3 regions of the Pseudomonas sp. BIGb0558 genome follow, and region 3 is predicted to be linked to each of the others. Evidence: riboswitches for the same ligand, from Rfam matches in the RefSeq annotation. Region 3 holds a riboswitch; each other region holds the start of a gene.
The links. A riboswitch is a leader RNA that binds a small molecule or an ion and turns the genes downstream of it on or off. The one in region 3 is predicted to bind cobalamin.
Positions count from the first base shown of each region.

Region 1 (4,982 bases), 170 kb from region 3:
CCAGCCCGGCACCCAATACGCCGAGACTTGCATTGCCTACTGCAAGCCTGGCGAAGAGAAACCTGAAGATACCGCCCTGGGGCTCAAAAGCTTCACCGCTTATATCGACAACTTCAGCGAAGCCTTCCTCGACGACGCCGTGGTCGACTACGCCACCGACCGTATGGGCGGCCAGTTGACCATCAAGGCGCCCAACGCCAAGGTGCCGAACGTCAACGCCGACAGCCCGGTAAACGAGCGCATCAACTATTACCTGCAAACCGAAATCAACCCGGGGCTGGCCAGCCACGGCGGCCAGGTCAGCCTGATCGATGTAGTGGATGACGGGATTGCCGTGTTGAAGTTCGGTGGCGGTTGCCAGGGCTGCGGCCAGGCGGACGTGACCTTGCGTGAAGGCATCGAGCGCACCTTGCTGGAGCGTGTTCCGGAGCTCAAGGGTGTGCGTGATGTGACTGACCATACGCAGAAAGAAAACGCCTACTACTAAGGCGTTCGCTGCGGATATAAAAAAACGGCGCCCCGTGAGCGCCGTTTTTTTATGCTTGTTATTCAGTGGTTTGCACGTAAATAATGACAATTTACATTAAGTGTGGGAGCTGGCTTGCCTGCGATAGCGGTGGGTCAATGTCGGATGCTTTGGCTGACACACTGCTATCGCAGGCAAGCCAGCTCCCACATTTTTACTGTGTTTCTTCAGGGGCGGTAGAGGTGGGCGTGGCCCGCTCGATACAGTGAGGATTCGCTGAAACTGTCACTCGCCAACACCCGGCCCACCAAAATCAGCGCGGTACGCCGAAAGCCCTTGGCCGCCACCTTCCCGGCAATGTCCGCCAGAGTACCCACCGCCCAATCCTGATCCGGCCAGGTCGCCCGATGCACCACGGCAATCGGGCAGTCCGCGCCATAGTGAGGCAACAACTCGGCCACGATCTTCTCCAGATGATTCACCCCCAGGTGAATCGCCATGGTCGTGCCATGTTGCGCCAGGCTGCTGAACGCCTCGCCCTCGGGCATCGCCGTCTTGTCGGCATAACGCGTCAGGATCACGCTTTGAGCGATGTCCGGCAGGGTCAGTTCAGCCTCCAGCAACGCCGCACAGGCCGCTACGGCGGTGACGCCGGGAATGATCTGGAAAGGAATCCCCAGCTCCCGCAACAGGCGAATCTGCTCGCCAATCGCTCCATACAAACTCGGGTCCCCGGAATGCACGCGCGCCACGTCCTGGCCTTTCCCGTGGGCGGTCTTGATCAGCTCGATGATCTGTTCCAGATGCAATTCAGCGCTGTTGACTAGCAATTCTGCCTGATGCCCCTCAAGCACCGCCGCCGGTACCAGCGAGCCGGCATAGATAATCACCGGGCAACTGCGAATCAGCCGCTGGCCCTTGACGGTAATCAGTTCCGGGTCGCCTGGGCCTGCGCCGATGAAAAAGACAGTCATGGATACATTCCTGTGAAAAAAGCACGCGAGCAGGCCTTCAGATGAAAGTTGCTCATGATCGAAGCTGATGATTATCGGGAATTCAGCCGGCGCAAGCCAATGCAAAGGTGGCCTGGGCGGTTTTTTTGCGCGTGATCAATAGGGTGGCGGGGCGCTGTGACAGGTGTTCCGCGAGGGCCAACGCGGCACTTTCAGCGATGCCATAGCAGCCGGTGTGGGCAAAAACGGTGTCTGACTTATGGCTCAATCGATCTTCATAAGGCAGCAGTTGAGCCGTATTAAAAAACGTCAAAGGCAGCTTCAGAGCCTGGGACAGTGCGAGCAACCCCGGCTCATCCTGCTTGCGATCGATACTGGCCAATGCGCTGATGCGTTGGCGCTCAATGCCACCCTCGGTGAGGGCGGCATTGAACAGCTCAAGCAGGGCGTCGACAGGACAACCCCGCTGGCAACCCAGGCCAACCGCCAGGATCATGCCGAATACTGGCCATCACGGTTACGGCGGAACAACCAGGCACTGATCAAGCCCAGCGCCAGCCAGAAGGCCACGTTGGTCAGTTGCGAGGCGATCTTGAACTGAGCTTCCAGCGCCTCTGGCGCCAGCATCGAGTGGACTTCCGGCTGTGGTGCGCCAATCACGTGGGGCACCGCCAGGATCGCCGCGCCCAGCACTTTCAGCAGCCAATTGCGGCCGAACACGATCAGCGCGATACCGGCGGCGGTAGAGGCTGCGGTGCCGATCCACCAGATTTGTCGTTGTGCCAGGTCAGCAGCGGCAGTGCCCGGCAATTCAGGCGGCAAACCCAGGGTCGGCGCCAGCACGAACGTGGCGTAACCGGCCAGGCCCCACAGCAGGCCTTGCGCCGTACGGGTCGGCGCACGCAGGGTGTACAGGCCGGCAAGCATCAGGGCAAAGCCCACTGCAACCACCAGGTTGCCGCCAGTGGTGGACAGCACACGCTGCCAGCCGTCTTCCGGCTCCCAGGCTTCGGCGTCGTGGGTGTGGGCTGCGGCGCCGGCATGCTCATGCACTTCGGTGGCGGCCGGGGCGTTTTCGAAGGTTTCCGCCTGCAAAATCAGCGGAGCGACCCAGAAGCTTTGCAGCAGGGTCAGCAACAAGGCGGCCAGAAGACCGGTGAAACCTGCGGTTTGCGCAATACGCTTGATCATGTCGGCAGGTCTCAGTGGCACGGGAACGCGGCGCTGTGGCGGGTATCGTGGGCGGCGTTGTGCACCGCTTCGATATGCGAGAACCCGGCGAAATACACCAGGCACGCGCCGAGGATCGACGCGCCGATGGCGGCGGTCAGGCGTTGGCTCAGGGTGGCGGTGGTGCTGGCGGTAGAGGCGGTGCTGCTGATGATCGACATGGCGCGTCCCTTCTGGGTTTCAGGGTGCACGAGCGCATGAAAACCCCGCGAGCCAGGCACGCAGGGTTTTGAACAGCGCCCGCCCACCGCGGGTTTGTTATCTGATTTTTTCGGGCCGGTCTCCGGGCTTGCGAGGGGCATGTATCGCCTGAAAGCATCGCCTTCCCATGCCATAACGACACAGTGGATCTGACACTTCGCTCGCTTACCGTTGCGGGGGCAGCACCGGACTCGTCATGCCCTTGAATAAAAGCATATGACTCACCGGTTTCCCGTTTCACCCTGTGAAGGGCACCCGAAACAAGATGTGTAGGAGAGCATGGCCGGGCGATGGGCGTCAAATCGCCGGTTTAACTCCAGCGCTTGAACAGCACGCTGGCATTCACGCCGCCAAACCCGAAACCATTGGAAATCGCGTATTCAATCGGCAACTGCCGGGCTGTGCCGCGAATCAGGTTCAGCCCGGCAGCGGCGGGGTCGGGGTTGTCCAGGTTGAGGGTGGCCGGGGCAATCTGGTCGCGCAAGGCAAGCACGGTGAAGATCGCCTCAATCCCGCCCGCCGCGCCCAGCAGGTGGCCGGTCGCCGATTTGGTGGCACTGATAGCGACAGTCGAGTCTGCTCCGAACAGCGTATTGATCGCCGCCAGCTCGCCGTTATCGCCCACCGGCGTGGAGGTGGCATGGGCGTTCAGGTGCTGGATCTGTGCCGGTGTGATCCCGGCCTGGGCAATCGCCAATTCCATCGCCCGCCGTGCGCCGGAGCCATCCTCGGGACCTGAAGTCATGTGATAAGCGTCGGCGCTCGTGCCATAACCCACCAGCTCCGCAATCGGCGTCGCGCCCCGGGCCAGCGCATGCTCCAGTTCCTCGATCACCAATAAGCCGGCGCCTTCGCCCATTACAAACCCATCGCGGCCTTGATCAAACGGGCGCGAAGCGAGTGCCGGCGTGTCGTTGTAATCGCTGGACAGCGCACGCGCGGCGGCAAAACCGCCGAGGCTGACCCGGTGGATGCAGGCTTCGGCGCCGCCACATACGGCGATGTCGATTTCGCCGGCGCGGATCATCCGTGCGGCATCACCAATCGCTTGCACGCCGGCGGCGCAGGCGGTGACCGGGGAGCCCAGCGGGCCTTTCAGATGATGCTGGATCGACACATGCCCGGCGGCCATGTTGCCGAGGAATGACGGAATCGTGAATGGCGACAGGCGGCGCGGCCCTTTACTGTCCGCGGTGCGCACTGCCTCGGCAATCGCGGGGAAGCCACCCACGCCGGAGGCGATAATGGTCGCGGTGCGTTCTTGCTGCGCCGGGGTTTGCGGTGCCCAGCCGGCTTGCGCCAAGGCTTCCTGCGCAGCGGCGAGGGCAAACACGATGAACCGATCCATCTTGCGTTGCTCTTTGGCGGAGATCACGCTGTCGGGGTCGAAACCGGCGTGTGGGTCCTGATCACGGCCCAACACCTGGCCGCCAATGCTGATTGCCAGGTCCCCGACCAATTCCTCGGGCAGCCGGCGGATGCCGGACTCGCCGGCCAGCAAGCGTTTCCAGGTCTGTTCCACGCCGGTTGCCAGCGGGGTCACTGCACCCATGCCGGTCACAACAATTCGCTTATTCATGATCGCTTAGCTCCGCAATTTCAGTTTGGTAGCAATGCTGCGACGAAACTATCATTATGAAAGTAACATCGAACAGCTTAAATTTTCGGGGCCGCCCCACAGAGGAACTGCAATGCAACGTAAGTCGCTGGTGAATGCCGAATGCCCGGTAGCCCGTGGAGTGGAAAGGGTAGGCGAGTGGTGGAGCATCCTGATCATGCGCGATGCGCTGCAAGGCTTGCGGCGTTTTGACGAGTTTTCCCAGAGCCTGGAGATCGCCCCCAACATGCTCACGCGCCGGCTCAACAGCCTGGTGGACGCGGGGTTGCTTGCGCGCCGGCAATACAGCGAGCGGCCGCCGCGTTTCGAGTACGTGCCGACGCCGGTGGGCGAGGATTTCCGCGTGGTGATCATGGCGTTTATCGGCTGGGGCAACCGCCACTTCGCTACCGAAGGTGAAAGCCTGCAGTTGGTCGACCGGGAAACCCGGCGCCCAGTGGAAGTGGCCGTGGTGGAAGCCGGCAGCGGCGCGCGCGTGCCCGTCGAGCAATGCAGCGTGCAAGCCGGGCCGGCA
Region 1 covers NZ_JANUEW010000009.1:15,564-20,545, reverse strand. The annotation lists gene nfuA (Fe-S biogenesis protein NfuA) at 1-487, shown strand, start outside; gene cobM (precorrin-4 C(11)-methyltransferase) at 694-1,440, opposite strand; gene M2400_RS13605 (cobalamin biosynthesis protein) at 1,523-1,915, opposite strand; gene M2400_RS13600 (CbtA family protein) at 1,912-2,610, opposite strand; gene M2400_RS13595 (CbtB-domain containing protein) at 2,622-2,810, opposite strand; cobalamin riboswitch at 2,906-3,124, opposite strand; gene fabF (beta-ketoacyl-ACP synthase II) at 3,161-4,429, opposite strand; gene M2400_RS13585 (helix-turn-helix domain-containing protein) at 4,542-4,982, shown strand, end outside.
Region 1: linked by a shared signal. The riboswitch ahead of M2400_RS13595 (CbtB-domain containing protein) and the one ahead of M2400_RS14290 (CbtB domain-containing protein) in region 3 are both predicted to bind cobalamin.

Region 2 (7,215 bases), on a different contig from region 3:
AAGCATAAAACTCAGCCCCCACGCACAGGATCAACAACCATAGCCACACGCCGCGCTGCACCAGTTGCCAGCCACGCTCGATTGAGTCTGCGTCCGCTGGCGGGCCTTCGCCCAGTTGCGGGCGCTGGTGCAGTTCGCCGTGATAAATCGCCGCGCCGCCCAGCTCCACACCCAGGGCGCCGGCACCGGCCGCCATCACCGGACCAGCGTTAGGGCTGTCCCAGGTCGGGCCCTGGGTGCGCCAGCATGTGAGGGCCAGGCGGGTTTTGCCCAGCAGCGCGTAGGTCAACGCCACCAAGCGTGCCGGAATATAGTTGAGCACGTCGTCGATCTTTGCCGCGGCCCAGCCGAAACGTTCAAAGCGCTCATTGCGATAGCCCCACATGGCATCCAGGGTGTTGCTCAGACGATAGAGCACCACGCCCGGCACGCCTGCGACCACAAACCAGAACAAGGCGGCAAATACCGCATCGCTGCCGTTCTCCAGCACCGATTCGGTGGCCGCGCGGGCGACTTCGGTGCGGTCGAGTTCGCTGGTCTGGCGGCTGACCAGGTAGCTGACACGCTTGCGCGCCTCGTCCAGGTCGTCGCTGCGCAGGGCTTGCGCCACCGGCAGCACGTGCTCGCCGAGGCTGCGCATGCCGAGGGCGCAATACAGCGCGAGGATTTCCAGTACCCAGCCGATGTAAGGCGCCCACGACAGGGCCGTGGCCAGCAGGGTCAGCGGCACCACCGCGATCACCCACGCGGTGACACCATGGCTGCGCCAGCCACGACCGCCGGAGTTGAAACGCTGCTCGATGCGCCCGGCAAAATTGCCGAACGCCACCAGCGGATGCCAGCGCCTGGGCTCGCCCAGCAGCGCATCCAGCGCCACCGCAGCGACACTCAGCAAGGCCACACTCATTGACTCACTCCCCAAACATTCTCATACAACATGTCACTCAGTGGCCGTGGTTCGGTCCAGCCTTCGAGCTGCAACATCGGTGCCGGGTAGAACTCGGTCACCGGGCCCAGGCACAACACGGCCAACGGCTTGGCGCCGGGCGGCAGGCCCAGCAGTTCGGCCAGGGCCTGGGGCTCGAACAGCGAGACCCAGCCCATGCCCAGGCCTTCGACGCGGGCCGCCAGCCATAGATTCTGGATCGCACAGGACAACGACGCCATGTCCATTTCCGGCAAGGTGCGTCGCCCGAAGATATGCCGTTCGCGGTCGTCCATCAGGGCAGCCACCAGCACTTCGGCGCAGTCGTTGATGCCTTCGACCTTGAGCTTCATGAACTGGTCGGAGCGCTCGCCGAGGGCTTCAGCGGTGCGTACGCGTTCTTCTTCCACCAGTTGCTGGATCTGCCCGCGCAAAGTGCGGTCGCTGATGCGGATAAACCGCCAGGGCTGCATCAAGCCGACGCTCGGCGCCTGGTGCGCGGCTTGCAGCAGGCGATGGAGTAATTCAGGCGCGACGCTCCCGCCGCTGAAATGGCGCATGTCGCGGCGTTCGGCGATGGCGCGGTAGACGGCTTCGCGGTCGGCCTGGGGAAAGGCGTTGTCAGTCATGGCCTCATCGCGGGCAAGCCCGCTCCCACAGTGGATTGCGTTTCAACTCGGTCAAGTGTGGGAGCTGGCTTGCCTGCGATGGCGGCCTGAGGGTCCGGCGCAAACAAGGCAGCCACCGCCACCGGGTTGGACGGGAAATAAAAGTGCACGTAGGACGCCGTCATCCGGCCCTGACGGTAAACCGCCTCGGCGCCGCGCCCGCCATTCGGGCTCAGGCCCCGGGCAATCGGCTGCCACTCGGTAGTGGTCAGCGAGTGATGGTACGTGTGGCCGCGCAACAGGCCTTCAGGCAGTTCGACGTTTTGCAGCGCCAATGCCGCCAGACGCTTTTGCATCACGGCATCCCCCTGGAGCAGGCCGACCAGTTCAGCACGGGTACCGTCGACATCGGTGAGCGAGTCCAGCAGATAGAGCATACCGCCGCATTCGGCCAGCAGTGGCTTGCCGGCAGCGTGGTGGGCGCGGATGGCGTCCAGCATCGCGGTATTTTCCGACAGCGCCTGGTGATGCAGTTCCGGGTAGCCGCCGGGCAGGTAGAGGCTGTCAGCTTCAGGCAACGCGCTGTCGCGAATCGGCGAGAAGAATCGCAACTCGGCACCCATCGCCCGCAGCAGGTCGAGGCTGGCGCCATAGGTAAAGGCAAAGGCTTCGTCGCGGGCCACGGCAATGCGCACGCCGGCCAACAACGGCTGGGCCTCGATCACCTCGGGCGCGGCGAACTCCACCGGCGGTGGCAGCGCTACCTCGCAGCTGTTGCCCAGGGCCTGGGCGGCTGCGTCAAGGCGCAGGTCGAGGTCATTCAGTTCGCTGGCTTGCACCAGGCCAAGGTGCCGACTGGGCAACTCGATGCCGGTTTCCCGGGACAGTGCGCCATACCAGCGCAGGCCTTCGGTGAGGCTGCCTTCAAGTAATTGCGCGTGGCGCAGGGTGCCGACGCGGTTGGCCAGCACGCCGGCAAACGGCAGGTCCGGCTGGTAGCGCGCCAGGCCCAGCGCCAGGGCGCCGAAAGTCTGGGCCATGGCGGTACCGTCGATCACGGCCAGTACCGGCACGCCAAAATGGCGCGCCAGGTCGGCGCTGGACGGGGTGCCGTCGAACAGGCCCATCACGCCTTCGATCAGGATCAGGTCGGCTTCCCCCGCCGCTTCCCACAGCAACCGGCGACTTTCCTGCTCGCCCACCATCCACATGTCCAATTGATAGACCGGCGCACCACTGGCGCGCTCGTGGATCATCGGGTCGAGAAAGTCCGGACCGCATTTGAACACCCGCACCTTGCGCCCCAGGTTGCGGTGCAAACGGGCGAGCGCGGCGGTGACGGTGGTTTTGCCCTGGCCGGATGCCGGTGCGGCGATCAGGACTGCAGGACAGTGACGGGGCTGATTCAAAGTTCGATGCCTTTCTGTGCCTTGATACCGGCCTGGAAGGCGTGCTTGAGCATGCCCATTTCCGTCACGGTGTCGGCCATTTCAATCAATTCGGGTTTGGCACCCCGGCCGGTCACCAGCACGTGTTGCATGGCCGGGCGGGCCTGCAGGTCGCTGAGCACCTGGTCCAGGTCGAGGTAGCCGTGCTTGAGGGCGATGTTCAGCTCATCCAGCACCACCAGGCCGATGGCCGGGTTTTGCAGCATTTTACGGGAGACCGCCCAGGCGGCTTCGGCAGCCACGATGTCGCGGGCACGGTCCTGGGTTTCCCAGGTAAACCCTTCGCCCATCACGTGGAACCGCACCTGCTCGGGGAAACGGCGGAAGAACAGTTCTTCGCCGGTGCTGTTGCGGCCCTTGATGAACTGCACCACGCCGCACTGCATACCGTGGCCCATGGCCCGGGCCAGCATGCCAAAGGCTGAGCTGCTCTTGCCTTTGCCATTGCCGGTGAGCACCAGCAGCAACCCGCACTCGTTCGGTGAATTGGCAATGCGCTCGTCAATCACGGCTTTTTTGCGCAGCATGCGCGCCAGGTGGCGTTCGTCACGATCGGGGGATTCAGTCATGGCAGCTCTCCGTTGGGGCTGGACAAAAACGGCGGGCAGGAAAAAGGTACAGATAGACAGCCAAGCATCGCCCACCGTGATGCTGTTGGATGGATCAGGCCGGTCTCCGGGCTCATGAGTGACATGCAATGCCGAGGGTGCGCCTTCCCATATCGCGGGCGATACAGTGGCTTAAGGCACCGTCTTGACTCATTTACCGTTGCGGGGGCAGCGCCGGGATCGTGGCTGCACTGTAGAAAAGTACGCTCACTCACCGGCTTCCCTGTTTCACTCAGTCGACGCGTACGCCACAGAGCACCTGAAACAAGCCGCGAAGGTTAGTGGGTTGGGGGTGGAGCGTCAATTAAAGCCGGACACGCGCGTGAACCATCGGACCGCCCTGCACCTCTACCCCTACAGGTATCAAGGAGAAAACCATGCACAAGACCCGACTTGCCCTACTGATCATGCTCGCCGGCACCCTCGCCGCCTGTGGTGAAAGCTCTACCCTGCAAGTGTCCGACGGCACCGGACCGTCGCCCAAGCTGCCGGAACCGAATAAAACCCTGATTCCCACGGTGAATATCGCACCGGCGATCGGCTGGCCGGAAGGCACCAAGCCGACCCCGGCGGCGGGCACCCAGGTGGCAGCGTTTGCCGAAGGCCTGGATCACCCGCGCTGGCTGTATGTGCTGCCCAATGGCGACGTGCTGGTGGCGGAAACCAACGCGCCGCCCAAGCCGGACGACTCGAAGGGCATTCGTGGTTGGGTGATGGAAAAAGTCATGGGCCGTGCCGGCGCTGGCGTGCCCAGCCCGAATCGCATCACCCTGCTGCGGGACGCTGATCACGATGGCGTCGCCGAGACCCGCACGGTGTTCCTGGAGAACCTGAATTCGCCCTTCGGCATGACGCTGGTGGGCAACGACTTGTATGTCGCCGATTCGGACAAGCTGCTGCGTTTCCCTTATCAGCCGGGCGAAACCTCGATCAAGGAAGCCGGCACCACCGTGACCGACTTGCCGGGCGGCAGCATTAACCATCACTGGACCAAAAACGTGGTGGCCAGCAAGGATGGCAGCAAGTTGTACGTGAGCGTGGGCTCCAACAGCAACGTCGGGGAAAACGGCCTGGAAGCCGAGCAAGGCCGGGCCGCGATCTGGGAAGTGGACCGCGCCACCGGCGAGCATCGCATCTTCGCCTCCGGGCTGCGCAACCCCAATGGCATGGCTTGGGAACCGCAAAGCGGCAAGCTGTGGGCGGCCGTCAACGAGCGCGATGAGATCGGCAGTGATCTGGTGCCGGACTACATCACCTCGGTCAAGGACGGAGCTTTCTATGGCTGGCCATTCAGCTACTACGGACAGCACGTGGATGTGCGGGTGACACCGCAGAACCTGGATCTGGTGGCCAAGGCCATTGCACCGGACTATGCGGTAGGGCCGCACACGGCGTCCCTCGGGCTGACCTTTGCCGACGGCAGCAAGTTGCCAGCGCAGTTCAGCAACGGCGCGTTTATCGGCCAGCATGGCTCGTGGAACCGCAAGCCCCACAGTGGCTACAAGGTGATCTTCGTACCGTTTGAGGCAGGCAAGCCAAAAGGCCAGCCGGTGGATGTGCTGACCGGGTTCCTCGACAGCGATGAGAAAGCCATGGGCCGCCCGGTCGGCGTGGTGATCGACAAGCAGGGGGATTTGCTGGTGGCGGATGATGTGGGGAACAAGGTGTGGCGGGTGTCGGCGGCGAAATAGCCGATTCAACTCACCACACAAAACAATGTGGGAGCTGGGCTTGCCCGGCTCCCACATTTTGATTAGCGTTTTTCCTAAGGGTTTCGCGCCAGGTGCTCAGCCGGCAACACACGCTTGGCGCTCAGGTAGGCATTCTGCCAATAGGCCTTGGACAGCGTGTCCAGCTTCACCGTACCGCCGGTTTGCGGCGCATGCACAAAGCGCCCTTCTCCCACGTAGATCCCGGCATGGCTGACCTGGGAGCCGCCACCGGTGGCGAAGAAGATCAGGTCACCGGTTTGCAGGTTGTTTTCGCTCACGTCCTGGGCGCGCATCACGATCAGCTCGCGGGTGGTGCGCGGCAGGGAGATGCCGGCTGCATCACGGTAAACAAAACCGATCAGGCCGCTGCAATCAAACCCCGAGTCCGGCGTATTGCCGCCCCAGCGATAAGGCGTGCCCACCAGGCCCAGCGCACGAAAGAGCACGTCTTCGGCTGCCGGCGAGAAACTTTGGGTGGCGTAGGTGTTGAACACCGGCTTGGGCTTGACGGCCACGGGAGCAGGCGGAGGACGACTTGCGCAGGCGCTGAGCAGCGCGGCGCAAACGAGAAGAATTAGGCGGGCCGAGGTCGACATGGGCAGAACAATCCTGATCTGGATGCGGCTTTCGCTGCCGAACGTTGAAAAACAGAACGCGCAAGCAAAGCTCGCGCGATCGATTTACAACAATGTCCAGGGATTCTAGCGCTTACACGTCAAACTTCAAGTATCACTTTAACTTTACTTGCTGGCGGTAACGGTAGTCGGGGCCATCGCCAGGGCGCGCTTGGCTTCGATGAAGGTTTTGCTCCAGTAGCTGTCACCCAGGTTGTCGACTCGCACACCACCGCTGCGGCGGCTGCTGGAGTGGATAAACTGGTTGTCGCCCAGGTAGATACCGGCGTGACTGACACGACCACGGCCAGCCGTACTGAAGAAAAGCAGATCACCGGGCTTGAGGTTGTTCCGTGCGACCAACGGTGCATTAACGTTGATCATTTCGCGGGTGGAGCGCGGCAGGTTCATGCCGGCCTCCTCACGGAACAGGTAGCCGATGAAACCGCTGCAGTCGAAACCGGCTTCAGAGGTACCGCCGAAACGGTAACGGGTACCGATCAAGGACATGCCGCGTTCGAGAATGCTGTCGGCCAGAACTGGAAGCTGGTAAGGCTTGGCGCCAGCGAAATCGGCAAGTTCTTTTTCAGTTGCGATCTCTTCCTGATAAACAGTGGAAGACTGCGATGCAACGAATTTTGCCTGGGACTGTTGTGCCGGTTTTTGCTGCTCAGCCACGTTTTGAGTGTGGGTGGCGCAACCAAACAACAGGGTAACGAGTGCGAGAGGCACGAGGGGTGCGAAGCGATTTAGCATGGGCACGACCGTGGCTGATGTGTAAAGAAGCCGAGACTATGCCTTCTATCACATCGATTTGCAAATTCAATCGTGATCTATGTGACTTCTTGTTTGGACTATGACATCTAAGCCCTTAACACCCTATACAAGCCATTTGCGTGGCCAAAACGGCCCAAACGCAGGTTTTCTGGCGCCTGGAATTTGCCGAAAGCCCCGATTTTGAAGGGCTGGCTACCAGCCGAGGGTTTCTTTAAGGAAGGGAATGGTCAGCTTGCGCTGGGCCTGCAAGGAGGCCTGGTCGAGCTGTTCGAGCAAGTCGAACAGTGCGCTCATGCTGCGGGTGCCACGGGTGAGAATAAAATGCCCGACTTCGTCGGTCAGGTGCAAGCCGCGACGGGAAGCACGCAACTGCAGGGCGCGCAATTTGTCTTCGTCGGACAAAGGGCGCATCTGGAAAATCAGCGCCAGGGTCAGTCGTGACTTGAGGTCGGCCAGCTTCACCGGCAACTCTCGGGGCGAGGTGGATGCGGCAATCAACAAACGCCGGCCGCTGTCACGCAAG
Region 2 covers NZ_JANUEW010000003.1:69,846-77,060, reverse strand. The annotation lists gene cbiB (adenosylcobinamide-phosphate synthase CbiB) at 1-907, opposite strand, end outside; gene cobD (threonine-phosphate decarboxylase CobD) at 1-6, opposite strand, end outside; gene bluB (5,6-dimethylbenzimidazole synthase) at 904-1,554, opposite strand; gene M2400_RS06410 (cobyrinate a,c-diamide synthase) at 1,551-2,942, opposite strand; gene cobO (cob(I)yrinic acid a,c-diamide adenosyltransferase) at 2,939-3,550, opposite strand; cobalamin riboswitch at 3,630-3,867, opposite strand; gene M2400_RS06400 (sorbosone dehydrogenase family protein) at 3,967-5,280, shown strand; gene M2400_RS06395 (C40 family peptidase) at 5,355-5,897, opposite strand; gene M2400_RS06390 (C40 family peptidase) at 6,042-6,671, opposite strand; gene hda (DnaA regulatory inactivator Hda) at 6,885-7,215, opposite strand, start outside.
Region 2: linked by a shared signal. The riboswitch ahead of cobO (cob(I)yrinic acid a,c-diamide adenosyltransferase) and the one ahead of M2400_RS14290 (CbtB domain-containing protein) in region 3 are both predicted to bind cobalamin.

Region 3 (7,215 bases):
TATTCAAGATCGGCCGCGACCAAGGGCTGTTCGAGCCGCACCTCTACGACATCCTGGTGCTGACCATCACCCTGTCCATGGCCGTGACGCCATTGCTGCTGTTGCTCTGCCCGAAGCTGTTCAAGCCCAAGGCCAAGCCGGTGGAAGTGCCCGAGGAATACCGCGCCATCGAAAGCGATGCGCCACGGGTGGTGATCGCCGGGATGGGCCGAATGGGGCAGATCGTGGCGCGGATCCTGCGGGCGCAGAATATCTCGTTTATCGCCCTCGACACCTCGGTGGAAACCATCGAGCTGACCCGCAGTTTCGGCGGCATGCCGGTGTTCTACGGCGACCCCCAGCGCCCGGAAATCCTCCACGCGGCGAAGGTCGACCAGGCCGAATTCTTCGTGATCGCCATGGACGACCCCGAAATCAACATCAAGACCGCCGAGTTGGTGCGCAGCCTCTACCCCCACATGAAAATCATCGCCCGCGCCCGTAACCGCCAACACGTGCACCGCCTGGTGGACCTCGACGCATCACCGGTGCGCGAGACGTTTTACTCCAGCCTGGAAATGAGCCGCCGCACCCTGGTGGGCCTCGGCTTGACCCAAGCCCAGGCCGATGCGCGCATCAGTCGCTTCAAAAACCATGACCTGCAACTGCTGGCGGCCCAACACGCGGTATACGACGATGCAGCCAAGGTGATGCAATCTGCCCAGGAAGCCCGGACAGAATTGGCGCGGTTGTTTGAGATGGACCGACTCGAGGAGGAGTCCGACAAGGTGTAGGGATGGAGATGAACGATCTTGCGAATTTTCTGACAGAATACGGCGCAATTTCGTTCATCCCTGGAGAGCTTCATGGCCACCCTCAGCAAGACCGCAGCCCTCTTGGCCCTCGCGCTGGCCGCCGGCTTCGGCGCCAGCCAAGTCCTCGCCGCCAGCAAGCCTGCAGCGCAGAAAACCGCCACCCAGACCATCTCCACCCTGGACGGCAAGTTCAGCTTCAACCTGCCAAAATCCTACCTGGCCGACCCGCTGCCAGCCGGTGATGCCGAACACGGCACCGCAGGCGCCACCGGCACGATGTACAGCGACCAGGCCACCAAAAGCGTGATCTTCGTTGTCGAAAAACCGAGTGCCGCCGGCCTGATCAAAGACAACGACCCGCAGTTCCTCGACGGCGCCGTGGCGGATTTCGTCAAGGAGCAAAGCGCTGCCCTGCCGGACTTCAAGAAAGGCGCCGAGAAGAAACTCACCGTCAAGGGCCTGGCCCTGCGCCAGGTGGACAGCACCGCGACCATGGGCGGCGGCAAGACACTGAGTTCCACCTTCCTCACCGGCTCCGGCAGCCACCAGTTGGTGGTGCAGGCGATTTCCCGGGCGGATGATGAGAAAGGCCATGCGCTGCTGGTGAAACAGATTATCGGCGGTAAATAACCCGACTTACCTGACAATAAAAATCTAATGTGGGAGCTGGCTTGCCTGCGATAGCGATTGACCAGTCACTGTTTTTGGCGACTGATACACCGCTATCGCAGGCAAGCCAGCTCCCACATTTTTATCGCAGGCTGTTTTCCAGCCAGTTTTTCAAGTCCAGCAATTCCGCCTCGCCGACGGTATGAATCATCCCGGGGTAGCCATGGAATTCCGGCTTGAGACCAATCCCCACCAACACCTCATTGGCCCGCGTGGCCGAGTAGTAAGGCAGCGCCTGGTCCAACGTCCCGTGGCCGATGAAAATCGCCAGCTTGCCCAGTCGCGCATCCGGCTTGAGCTCAGCCTTGAGCACCGGCAGCACGCTGCCACTCAATGCCGCAATCCCGCGCAGGGTTTCGGGGTGCCGTAATCCCACCTCATAGGACATGATTGCACCCTGGCTGAACCCCACCAGGAACACCCGCTCAGGTTGGGTGTGGTACTTGGTGGTGGCCTGGGCGACGAAGTCTTCGATCAGCTTGGCGCTGCTCTGCAGATCGGCGGTCTCGCCATCAAAGTCGCCGTCTCCCGGCTTCTTGCGAAACCAGCGATAACCGCCGCCTTCCACCGGCATCGGTGCCCGCGCAGACAGGTAGGTCCAGGTCGACGGCAAGCGGTCCTTGAGCCCGAACAAGTCCGCCTCGTCACTGCCATAACCATGCAGGAAGATCACCAGTGGTTCGTTGCGCGCATCGCTCTGGGTCTGTTCCAGATACGGCAGCGGCAAGTCCGTATGCAATTCGGCTTCGGCATGGGCAGCACTGGCAAACAGCGCCAGCGTCAGGGCGATCAGTTTGAGCATGGGCATCAACCTCTAGGGTTTGCGTAACAGATAAGTGTCCATGATCCAGCCATTGGCCTGGCGCGCCGCCTTGCGCACCCGTTCGATCTCTTCGGCCACCTCGGCGACTTTGCCGCTGATCAGGATTTCATCCGGCGTGCCCAGGTAGGCGCCCCAGTAGATATCCAGGTCTTGATCGGCCACGGTGCGGTAGGAATCTTCGGCATCAAGCATGACAACCAGGGTATCGGCATCACTCGCCTGCCCCGCCGCCAACCGGCGCCCGGTGGTGATTTCGATGGAGCGCCCGATGCGGTTCAACGGCACCTTGTGCTGGGCCGCCAGGGCCTGGACGCTGGTAATCCCCGGGATCACCTCAAACTCGAACGTGCAGCGGCCACTGGCGAGAATCGCCTGCAGGATCCGAATAGTGCTGTCGTACAGCGCCGGGTCGCCCCAGGCCAGGAACGCACCGACTTCGCCGTCAGCCATTTCTTCGTTGATCATCCGCTCGAAGGTCTGCTGCTTGTCGCGGTTCAGGTCCTTGACGGCGGTGGTGTAGTCGATGTCACCGCGCACCCGCTCGGGGCAATCGGCCTCGACAAAGCGGTAGGCGTGATCGCTGATGTAGGTCTCGCAGATTTCCCGGCGCAGGTCGATCAGCTTGTCCTTGCTCTGGCCCTTGTCCATCAGGAAAAACACGTCGGTGCGGTTGAGCGCCTTGACCGCCTGCATCGTGATGTAGTCGGGGTTGCCGGCGCCAATGCCGATGATCAGGATGCGTTTCATGGGTAAGTCTTCATGGGTGTGCTCGGTGCGGGGAGCGGATTTTGCCATGTTCGGGGCGTCAGGCGTGAGTTTCCAGGCGCAGTCGCCAACGGCCGTTGAAGCGCAGTTCGGTGGATGACAGCGGCTCCACGTCGATCAGGTTGAACAGTGCGGGCGGGCATTGCATGACGTGCAACAGCGCCGCGCGGATGACGAACGGGTGGGTCACGGCCAGTACATGCCCGGGTGTTTGCTCGAGGGACTGCAACCACTGCCCTACCCGTTCACACAACTGCACCACCGACTCACCGCCGTGGGGCGCCGAGGTGCTGTCGGTCAGCCAGGCCTGCAGTGCCTGCGGTTCGGCCTGCTGGATCTCATCAATGGCCAGCCCTTGCCAGTGGCCGAAATCACAATCGCGCAGGGCTGTTTCAACCGAAGCGTCGGCGGCAAACAGCGCTGCCGTCTGCCGGGTTCGTGCCTCCGGGCCACACACCACAAGGGGCGCGCGCTTGAAGCGCTGCGCCTGGGACAACGCAGCCTGCTGCCAGTCCATCTCCACCGGCTCATCCAGCGCAAAGCGTGCACGCTTCTGGGCACGGGTGCTGGCATGGGAAACAAGGGTCAAACGGGTGGCCTGCATGACAAATCGCTCTGGTTTTAAGGTGCAGTCAGCGTAGACTCGCGAAGTTGTTTCAATATGTTTCAACTATTCTGCAACAGGAAGCCGGTTCAATGCCGGCGCGGTCGCGCCACTGTATTCGGCCTGATAGCCGTAAGCCAGACCCTGTTTCAGCCAACTCGCTATCCATTTCGGGACGCGTCATCCCTGGAGGTTCTCATGGCTTATACCGCTGCAACTGATTCCGACGTTTCAATCCCGTCCATTCCCCTGGGCGAAATCCTGCCCTGGGCGATTTTCGGAGGCCTGCTGCTGTTGCTGGCGATTTACTTCGTTGGCGCCGAGCAAGGCGCAACCGCCGTGTTCAAAGGCATGTACGTGCATGAGTTTGTGCATGACGGTCGTCACCTGCTGGGTTTCCCCTGCCATTGATTGGAGCGTGACGACATGACAGGGCATTTACTCGTTCGCGGGATGCTGGTGGGCTTGCTCGCGGGCATCCTGGCCTTCGGTTTCGCCAAGACCTTTGGCGAACCGCAGATCGACAAGGCCATCGCCTTCGAAGATCAGATGGCACAGATGCACGGCGACGCGCCGGAAGAAGAACTGGTGAGCCGCGAAGTACAAAGTACCTTCGGCCTGTTCACCGGTGTGGCGGTGTACAGCGTGTCCCTGGGCGGCATTTTCGCTCTGGTGTTCGCCTACTCCCTGGGCCGCATCGGCAAGGTTGGGCCCCGTGGCCTGGCGGCGCTGCTGGCCTTGGCGGCGTTTGTGACGATCATCGTGGTACCGGGGCTCAAGTATCCGGCCAACCCGCCATCGGTGGGTGACCCGGCGACCATCGCGCAACGCACCAAGCTGTTCTTCCTGATGCTGCTGGTGTCGGTGGCGGCTGCGGTGATTGCGATCAACGCTGCGCGCAAGCTGATTGCCAGTCGGGGCATATGGACCGGCGCGATTCTGGGTGTGGCGTTGTACATCGTGATCGTCTCGGTGGCCGGCAGCCTGTTCCCGACCATCAACGAAGTGCCGGAGCAATTCTCGGCCGTGTTGCTGTGGAAATTCCGCGTAGCCTCCCTGGGCATTCAACTGGTGCTGTGGACCACCCTGGGCCTGGTGTTCGGCGCCGTGGCTGAGCGCAAGCTGAGCCAGCCTCAGGCGCGCCTCAACTCCTGATGGCAGAGGTCGCCGCCGACGGATCGGCGGCGACCGGCAATCACACGCCTGGTCGCGCCAGGTAAAACACCTCGTAGCCGCTGCCCGGGTGATTCACATCCAGCGCCTTGCCCGACAAGGTAATCCGCACCAGCTTCCACGCCTGTACATCCAGCGCCAGAAACACCGCGAAGTTATCGCTGCTGTCCGCAATCTGCTGGTTGCGCGCCTTTTCTGCGGCCAGGACCTGCCCACGATCCGCTCCCGGCGCCAGCGCCCACTCCTCCCGATACAGGCTCAAGGCGGTTTGCGCCGGGCCTCGCTGCACATCCAGCGGCAACCAGGACTCAATGTGCGGCTGGCCAAAACTGTCGAGGACCTTCTGAAAGCGCTCGCCGAGTAAAAAGTCCGCAGCCTGCAACGGGTCCGACCAGAGATAAACCGACGAATACAGGTTGCCCACGCCCGGCGCCTGCCCTCGCTCCTGGGCAATAAACGCCTTGAACAGCAAACCCTCGGTGTGATCCCACAACGGCCCCAGGCGGGCGGCCCGCTCGCGGATGACACCCATGTCGTAATCGGCTGGCAAGCGGTGTGAATACTGTTTGGCAAACATCATGGCGCTCCTGTTCAGATGAGTGACCAGCTTGCGCAGCGGCCATGATTTCAGCAAGATATCACCCGATATAAGTGTGATAAGGAACTGAAATGACCGACGCACTCAAACCGCTGGATATCGACACCGTGCATGCCTTTGTCCTGGTGGCTGATTTCGCCAGCTTCACCCGCGCGGCCCAGGCCCTGGATACTTCACAGGCGGCCATCAGCCTCAAGCTCAAGCGCCTGGAAGAGCGCCTCGGTTACCGCCTTCTGGTGCGCACACCACGGCATGTACGGCTGTCGCCCCAGGGCGAGCAGTTCATCGTTGCCGCCCGTGCGCTGCTCAACGCTCACGAACGGGCATTGGGTGACATGGGCAACGGCGCACCGCGACGGCTGGTGATCGGCATCAGCGACCACGTGGCCGGGCCCGACCTGCCGCTGTGGCTCAGCCGCCTGGCGGCGTATGACCCGCTGGTGATCCTGGAGGTGCGGATTGCCTCGTCCCGGGACCTGGTCGCCGCGTTCGACCGCGACGAACTGGACGCCGTGATCGTGCGCAACGAAGGCGACCGCCAGGACGGTGAAGTGTTGGTGGTGGAGCGCTTTGGCTGGTTCGCCGCACCGACCTGGCAGCACACGCCCGGCACGCCCCTGCGCATGGCGACCATGGCCTCGCCCTGCGGCGTACGGCACCTGGCAGTGCGGGCGCTGGATGAGGCGCGGATTGACTGGACCGAAGTGTTTGTCGGCGGCGGCGTCATGGCCGTGGGTGCGGCAGTGAGTGCCGGCCTGGGCGTGGCCGCATTGGCCCGGCGAGTGGCACCCGCAGGTGCGGTAGACGTGAGTGAACAGTACGGATTACCGGCGTTGCCCGTCAGTGAAATCGTGCTGCATAGCCGAATCAGTGATGGCCGCTCTCGCGAGACGTTGCGGGCCTTGAGTGCAACCTTCAGAGGGGTTCTGGAGCGCTAGGCTGCATCTGGTTATAGCGCCCGCGCACAAACCGCTCCAGTTCATCTCCTGGCAACGCCTTGCTGAAATACCAGCCCTGGATGATCAACTCCGAGCCCGATTGCAGAAACGCCAGCTGCTCGGCAGTTTCCACGCCTTCGACCACTACTCCGAGGTTCAACGCCTCACAAAACCGCAGCATCCCGGTCAACACCTGGGCGCCCTTCGGATCATGCTGGGCCACCACGAAACTGCGATCGATCTTGATGAAATCCACCGGGAACTGGTGCAGATAACTCAGCGCCGAAAACCCGGTGCCAAAGTCGTCGATGTAGACCTTGGCGCCAATCGCCTGCAGCTTCTCGATCATTTGCCGCGTGCCCTGGATATCTCCGATCAAGGCATCCTCGGTGATCTCCACCGACACCTGGCCATGGGCCTGGGCCAGGATCTCCACCAGCCGGTCACCGTACGCCGGGGTGGTGAGCGTGGCACTGGAGATATTAATGGTCATCGGCAACCCAAAGCCGACCTTCTGCCATTTCTGATACTGGCGCACCGCCTGGGACGCGACCCACACATCCACGTCGGGCATCAGCCGGGCATGAGCCAACCATTGCAGGAACTCCCACGGCGAATGCACCGTGCCCTCGGCATCCCGGGCGCGCATCAAGGCTTCGCAACCGGTGCAGAGCCCGGTCCGGGTCGAAATCTGCGGCTGGAATTCGAGGTAGAACTCATAGTCGCAGATCTGCTGGATGTGGCTCAACTCGCTGGCCTGGCGCGCCTGGGCCTTGTGGGAGGCCATCACCGGGTCCAGTTCCAGCAAGCGCCCTTTTTCTTCCAGGCCGCGAAAGGTCATGTCCAGCGAC
Region 3 covers NZ_JANUEW010000009.1:187,487-194,701, forward strand. The annotation lists gene M2400_RS14265 (monovalent cation:proton antiporter-2 (CPA2) family protein) at 1-773, shown strand, start outside; gene M2400_RS14270 (hypothetical protein) at 846-1,424, shown strand; gene M2400_RS14275 (alpha/beta hydrolase) at 1,546-2,265, opposite strand; gene cobF (precorrin-6A synthase (deacetylating)) at 2,278-3,033, opposite strand; gene M2400_RS14285 (histidine phosphatase family protein) at 3,092-3,655, opposite strand; cobalamin riboswitch at 3,692-3,822, shown strand; gene M2400_RS14290 (CbtB domain-containing protein) at 3,854-4,066, shown strand; gene M2400_RS14295 (CbtA family protein) at 4,082-4,810, shown strand; gene M2400_RS14300 (DUF4865 family protein) at 4,851-5,405, opposite strand; gene M2400_RS14305 (LysR family transcriptional regulator) at 5,498-6,364, shown strand; gene M2400_RS14310 (PTS sugar transporter subunit IIC/EAL domain-containing protein) at 6,342-7,215, opposite strand, start outside.